DNA from 3 places in the Mesorhizobium sp. 2RAF21 genome. Region 3 is predicted to be linked to each of the others. Evidence: predicted binding sites of a transcription regulator. Region 3 holds the regulator's gene; each other region holds the start of a gene.
What was found. The regulator LexA, encoded in region 3, represses DNA repair genes until DNA is damaged. The targets are predictions, from matches to a motif close to TGTTCNNNNTGTGTTCNG.
Positions count from the first base shown of each region.

Region 1: a site for LexA is predicted at 1,470-1,487, ahead of ssb (single-stranded DNA-binding protein). Genes of this name have one in related genera too.
Region 2: a site for LexA is predicted at 1,077-1,094, ahead of AB4136_RS01855 (ImuA family protein). Genes of this name have one in related genera too.

Region 1 covers NZ_JBFRGM010000010.1:53,364-55,621, reverse strand. The annotation lists gene AB4136_RS17435 (5'-methylthioadenosine/S-adenosylhomocysteine nucleosidase) at 1-762, opposite strand, end outside; gene ssb (single-stranded DNA-binding protein) at 831-1,370, opposite strand; gene AB4136_RS17425 (ArsR/SmtB family transcription factor) at 1,607-1,921, shown strand; gene AB4136_RS17420 (SRPBCC family protein) at 1,918-2,258, shown strand, end outside.
Region 2 covers NZ_JBFRGM010000001.1:356,107-358,364, reverse strand. The annotation lists gene AB4136_RS01860 (Y-family DNA polymerase) at 1-86, opposite strand, end outside; gene AB4136_RS01855 (ImuA family protein) at 37-1,056, opposite strand; gene AB4136_RS01850 (metallopeptidase family protein) at 1,237-1,659, shown strand; gene AB4136_RS01845 (DUF1737 domain-containing protein) at 1,692-1,901, opposite strand; gene AB4136_RS01840 (HpcH/HpaI aldolase/citrate lyase family protein) at 1,935-2,258, opposite strand, start outside.
Region 3 covers NZ_JBFRGM010000021.1:22,832-25,089, reverse strand. The annotation lists gene AB4136_RS26910 (ComEC/Rec2 family competence protein) at 1-647, shown strand, start outside; gene lexA (transcriptional repressor LexA) at 775-1,497, opposite strand; gene AB4136_RS26900 (LysR family transcriptional regulator) at 1,832-2,258, opposite strand, start outside.

The DNA of each region.
Region 1 (2,258 bases), on a different contig from region 3:
AGCGACCGCGGCACTTTCCATGTCAAGCACCTTGGCATCGAAGGTCTTGTGCACATAGTCGCGGAATTCGGCGTTGTCGACGAAAGCCTGCCCGGACACGCCATTGCCGCCGACGACGATTTTGGGCGGCTTGGCGAGACAGCTGTTGTCGGACGCGCAGGCCAGAAGGTCGAGTTTCGCCGCCACCTTGCGCGCCGCATCGAGCAGCGCCGGGTCGGAAGGGAACCAGAATTTCGTCTCCTCATCAGCACCGCCCTTGCGGGCAATGCCGACCGAGCGCGGCACGATCATGCCATAGCCGGCGAATTTGTCCTTCGGCAGGAAGGCCGGGATCTCAAAACCGCTGTCGGTCTTGCGGGCAAACACCGCCTCGAGATACTGGCCCCATTGGTCGGCAATGACGACGTCGCCGATGCTCAGCGCCGGATCGACACCACCGGCAATGCCCGAAAAGACCACTGAAGTGACGACGAACTGATCGAGCGCGGATTGCGTGGTCATCGCCGCATTGACCATGCTGACCCCGCTCAGGAACAGAACGACGTCCTTGCCGGCAAGCTTGCCGGTGATGAATTTGCGCCCGTTGATCTCATGTTCGGCGCGGTCGGACAGATCCGCTTGCAACGCCACCCATTCGGGCGGAAAGGCGGAAACGACCGCGATGCGCTGCTTTTCGTCCAGGCGCTCGGCTGCCGAGGCAGCCGGCTCGAACATGGCCAAAAGCAGCAGACCAAGGGCCGCGAGACGGGCGAAAGCGCGCATCACCAGTTCTCCTGCGGGAAGAACCGCCCTACCCGACCGGCGGAGCGGTAAAAGCCGGCCAATAGCAATCAGAACGGGATTTCATCATCCAGTTCGCGGGACGCACCACCGCCGCCGCCACGGTTGCCACCGCTGTCGCGGCCGCCACCGAAACCACCGCCGGAGCCGCCGCGACCACCGCCGTCAGTAGGGCCGGACTGGCCGAAGCTGTCGCGACCGCCGCCGGAGTAACCAACCTGGCCGCCCTCGCCCTGTCCACGCGCGTCGAGCATCTGCAATTCGCCACGGAATTTCTGCAGCACGATCTCGGTCGTGTAGCGATCCTGGCCCTGCTGGTCCTGCCATTTGCGGGTCTGCAGCTGACCCTCGACATAAACCTTCATGCCCTTCTTCAGATATTGCTCGGCGACCTTGGCGAGCTGATCGTTGAAGATGACGACGTTATGCCACTCGGTCTTTTCCTTGCGTTCGCCCGAGTTCTTGTCGCGCCAGGATTCCGAGGTGGCGACGCGGATGTTGACGACCGCATCACCCGAATTCAGCCGACGGACTTCCGGGTCCGCGCCCAAATTACCAACCAGAATGACCTTATTGACGCTGCCCGCCATCACACTTCTCCGCGCTCATCCGAAACCAAATTTCTCGCCGCACCATATAGGCTGAGGGTTTTCAGTGCCTGCCTCCGCAGGCCTTTCCCACAAGGTTTTTGTTCTACTTCCGTTCTAGTCTTTATCGCCAACGCTTGTCAAGGAATGTCAGCAAATGCGGGGCTTGCAAGCCTCTTTCGGCCAACGGAACGGAACAGGCCTTGCCAAATGAATAAGTACTCACTTATGCTTTTAGCATGATCGAATCCGAAATCTTCCGGGCACTCGCCGATCCAACCCGGCGCGCGCTCTTCGAACGCCTCGCCGCAGGCGAGATGACGGTTTCCGAATTGCGGACCGGCACGCCGATTTCGCAGCCGGCGGTCTCGCAGCATCTCTCCGTGCTGCGCGGCGCCGGGCTGGTGAGCGAGCGCCGCGAGGGCCGCAACGCCTATTACCGCGCCGCGCCGGACGGACTGGGTCCGCTGCTCGGCTGGATCGAACGCTACCGCGCCTTCTGGCCCGACCGCATCGAGAAACTGAAAGCCGTGCTCAAGGAGATGGATCAATGACCAGCGACGAACCGCGGGACCATAAGGATATCGTCGTCGAATGCGATCTGCCGGAGCCTCCGGAAAAGGTCTGGCGCGCTATCACGCAACCCGAAATTGTCGCTGCCTGGCTGATGCCGAACGACATCAAGCCGGAAGCCGGCCATCGCTTCAAGCTGGGCGAGGAAGGTCATATCGACTGCGCGGTTATCGAGGCCGAACCGGAACAGCTGTTGCGCTATTCATGGCGCGAACGGCCCGTCTCCGGCGAGGCCGGTTTCGACAGCGTCGTGACCTTCGTGCTCGCCCGCACCACGACTGGCGGTACGCATCTGCGGATTGTCCATGATGGGTTCGC
Region 2 (2,258 bases), on a different contig from region 3:
CCCATGCCGGGTTTCAGGCGCAATGCCTCGGCTCGTTCATCGAGCGCGGCGATGCGTTGCGCGTTGCGGTCGCGATGGCTGATCACCAGTGGGTGATGACTGGAAGGGCGGGAACGCCACGACCGCCCCAGGCGCTGCCGCAGTATCCGCTCCGCCGGAAGATGCGGAAACCAGAGCGACAGGATCCTTTGCTCCTTCTTGCGCGTCCCTTCGCCATTTGCCGGTTCCGCCCACGCGCTTTCTGTCCAGGAATGTGCGTTCATCGGGGTTCCACTCCAGTGTGAATTGTCCAGGCTGTGCCGCGCGGCTCTTGTCGATGGTGACGGTGAAGGCCGGGCGGCCGATCGAGCCGTCCAGCGGTCCGGCGACGGTGAGGCGAGGTGCGGCGGGTGCGGGGGCGACGACAAGACGGACAGGGGCGGCCGTCGGTTCGGCGAAGGCTGCCTGGCGCAGCAGGAATACGGGCCGGCCAGCCATCTGCGCGCGCCGATGCAGCCGCCGCGTCGCCGTGAGGTCGAGCCGTTCGGAATTGCCGCGCAGCTCCAGAACGACGGCCGAGAGCGCCGTCAGCCCGGCCGCTTCCTCGGCGATCCACAAGGCGTCGACGAGCTTTGGCGCCTCGGCATAAAGCAACATCTCGGGCGCGATGCCGAAACCGGCCTGAAGACCCCGCGCGTAAGGAAAGCCGGCCTCGCGGAAGATCTCGGCGGTGCCGACCCAGAGGATGGGGGCAGGCGAGCCCGCCGCTTTCAAGGCCAGGCCGGCAAGGGAGAGCGCGAAACCGGCGACGGTGCCGGCGTCGCGCGTCTCGGCGCCATGGAATTCGGTGAGGGCGGCTTTCGGCAGGCCGCCGCCCAGGGCGGCGTCGAGGCGGCCGGCACCCGTCGCGAGCAGCCCATGGCTTTCGGCCACGCCGCCACGGCGAACCAGCATGCGATCCGCGTCGAAGGCATCGCCGGCAGGCGCGTCGAGGCGCTCGGCCAGTGTTCCTTCGATTTTCGCGATCTGGCGGCGCAGGGCAAAAACAGTGTCCCGCACCACAGCGCTTGTCGCCATGGTGTTCCGTTCCGTCGATATGTTCCTGTTATGTTCTTATAGATTCCAGAGGGCGGAACGAGAGTCAAGCGGAGTCGTGAAGAATTTATTCCTCTTCCAGGCGGGCACTCGTCTCCGGAGCGTCCGGCATTTGCCGATTGTGCCGCAACGGCCTATATGCCGAATGTCAAAGGACAAAGAATGGCCCGCATCTACAAGACCCGCACCTGGCATGGGGAGCTTTCACCCTCCCTGGAGGAAATGGAGCTCCTGGCGCTGGAAGCCTATGCGCATCTGCCGGAAGAATTCCGCAAGCTGACCGGCGAGATCGTCATCCAGATGGCCGAGTTCCCGACCGACGAGATCATGGACGACCTGTCGCTGGAGACGCCGTTCGACCTGCTTGGCCTGTTCGAGGGGCGCGGCATCGCCGAACGCTGGAACCCGGCGACCGGCGAAGGGCCGAACCGCATCACGCTCTATCGCCGCGCCGTCCTCGACTACTGGGCCGAGAACGAGGAGACACTGGGCGACATCGTCACCCATGTGCTGATCCACGAGATCGGCCATCATTTTGGCCTCTCCGACGACGACATGGAGCGGATCGAGGCGGCCGTCGAATAGACTTTTCGATGCGTGGCCTCAGCGGCCGCCCGTCACCAGTCGCTCAGCTTGGTCTCGCCGGGAACATAGTCCTGGCCGTCTATGTCCTTCACCACGGCCTGGCCGCAGCGCATCGCCTTTTCTTTTTTGTCGTAGGCATAGGTCGGCGAGCCATAGAGGTGCCAGCCCTTGTTCAGCGCCGCTGTCACCTTATGGCAGAAGGTGGCGTCGTCGACGGCGGTGAGAAAACGGTAAAGTCGCATGAGCGGGTCCTGTCCTGTATAGGGTAGCGGCGATCATGCGCCGATGCTTGTGGCTTTCGCCAGCAATTTTTCGGCCTGGGCGAGGTGCAGCCGCTCGACCATCCGGCCTTCCAGCGCGATCACGCTTTTTCCGGCGTTCTCCGGCCTGCCGAAGGCCTCGACAACGGCGCGGGCCTCGGCCAGCGCCCGCGGCGACGGCGAGAAGGCGGCATTGGCGGCCTCGATCTGCGTAGGATGGATCAGCGTCTTGCCGTCGAAGCCCATGGCCGCAGCGTCGGCGCATTCGCGCAGGAAGCCGGCCGAATCGTGGAAATCATTGTAGACGCCGTCGAGCAGCGCGATGCCGCCGGCGCGCGC
Region 3 (2,258 bases):
CGGTCAGCCGGCCGCGCCCCAATGCGTTCACGCTCGACAATTGGCGCCGCGCGCTCGATGCCGAGACTGTCGTCCTTCCCGAGACGGCGGCATCGGCCGGCGTCGCCTTGGCGGACGCGCAGGACCTGCCGCCCGGCACGCCGTTTCTGTGTGCGCAGGATCTCTGCTTTGCCCGCCATCCCGATGGCCCGGTCGTGGCGACGGCGCCCAATGCGCGCGCCGCGAAGCCCGCCTGTGCGGTCGCCGCCGTGATCGTCATCGACGACGCCACGGCGCGCGATCTTTGCGAGGACGCCGCCGTCGTCGTCATCACCCGACAGGATCTGGCCCGCGCCGGCAGCGCGGCGGTCTATTTCGACCCGCAAAATGCCGCTGCTGCCGCAACGGCGCGCTTCGCCCTCGAAGACAGCTCCCGGCCCTGGCACGCGCAGCGCCGGTTTTCACGCGAGGCGAGGGGCCTGCCGCCCCGGCAGCAGGAGCGCGTGAAGTCCAATGCCAAGGCAGGCAAATTCGATGCCTCGGCAAACAGATTCGATGCCGACACAAACAGGCGCGATGCGCGTGCGAACAAACGCGATGCCACGCCGAACGGTCCTGATGTCACGACAGAACAACGAGATCACGCGCCTCAAACGCCAGAAAATTAGCCGGCTATCAATTCGGCAAGACCGCGTCCACTAAACCGGCTCCGCGACATTTCAGCGGAGGAAAGAGACCTGCTACGAGCGCTTGGAGCCGGCTCCGAGCGCGTCGAGCCGACCGGTTCCGGCCTCATTAATAGCGGCGGATCAGGCCGACCAGCTTGCCTTGCACCTTGACCCGGTCCGGCCCGAAAATGCGGGTTTCATAGGCCGGATTGGCGGCCTCCAGCGCAATCGACGCGCCCTTGCGGCGGAAGCGCTTCAGCGTCGCTTCCTCCTCGTCGACCAGTGCCACGACGATCTCGCCGGGATTGGCGGTGTTGGCATTGCGGATGATGACCGTGTCGCCGTCGAAAATGCCGGCCTCGATCATCGAATCGCCTTTGACCTCAAGGGCATAGTGGTCACCGCCCGAAATCATGTCAGGCGGCACCGAGATGGAATGCGTGCGGTGCTGGATGGCGTCGATCGGCACACCGGCGGCGATGCGGCCCATGACGGGAATGGAAACGGCGGAGCCGGCATCGTCGTCATTGCTGGCCGACTGCGGGCGCTGCGGCTCCTTGGCCGCCGGGCGGCCGAGGCTGCCTTGGATGACGGCCGGCGAAAACCTCCTGGCCGCGTTGAGGCCGGGCGCGATGGAATCGGGCAGACGCAAAACTTCGAGCGCCCGGGCCCGGTTCGGCAGCCGGCGGATGAAGCCGCGCTCTTCCAGAGCGGTGATCAGGCGGTGGATGCCGGACTTCGATGCAAGATCGAGCGCCTCCTTCATCTCGTCGAAAGAGGGTGGGATGCCGCTTTCTTTCAGTCGTTCGTGGATGAAGAGCAGAAGCTCGTGTTGCTTGCGTGTCAGCATTGTCACCCCCAGGGGACTGGAACCGGAATCAGTAAAACAAACCCGGAACAAACACTATCTGTTCCATTTGTGTTCCGCAACCATTTAAAGTTTAATGAATCTGTTGACGCTTTGTTCAGCCTGATGCCGCCGGAACTCGATCTCGACTTTTTCGTCGCGCCGGGGCGAGTGGCTTTGCAAATGGCAGAATCGAGGCGCCACTGCATGGTTGAGCAGAACAGGCGCGCGGTGTGAAGAGCCCGGGCCTGCAACAAAGGCACGGCCCGGCCGGATTGTGCCAAGCCGGCCGACAAAGACGTTGCTGCTACGCGTCCCGCGCCTTCCAGCCTGGTGATTACTCGGCAAAAAGATTCGCAGCCATGTAGTCGACAAAAACCCGAACCTTGGGCGAGAGGTATCGGTTGGTCGGCCAAAGGATCCGAAACGTCCCGGCCTCGCTAAGGTAGTCTTCCAGTAGCGGCACCAGCTTTCTCTCGGCCAGGCCTGAGGATACGGCAAACGGCGGAAGGCATGTGATGCCGAAAGATCGTTCGGCGAGATAGATCAATGGTTCCAACGTGCTGGCGACCGTGGTGACGGGAAGGTCGAGCTTCAGCTCGCGTCCATCGCGCGCCAGCGGCCACGGTTCGAGCCGTCCCGAATTCGCGAAGCGATGATGCAGGCACCGATGCAGGAGGAGGTCCTCCGGCACACTCGGCCTGCCGTTTTCGGCGAGATATTCGGGTGCCGCGACAATCATGTGCCTGAATGTCCCGAGCTTG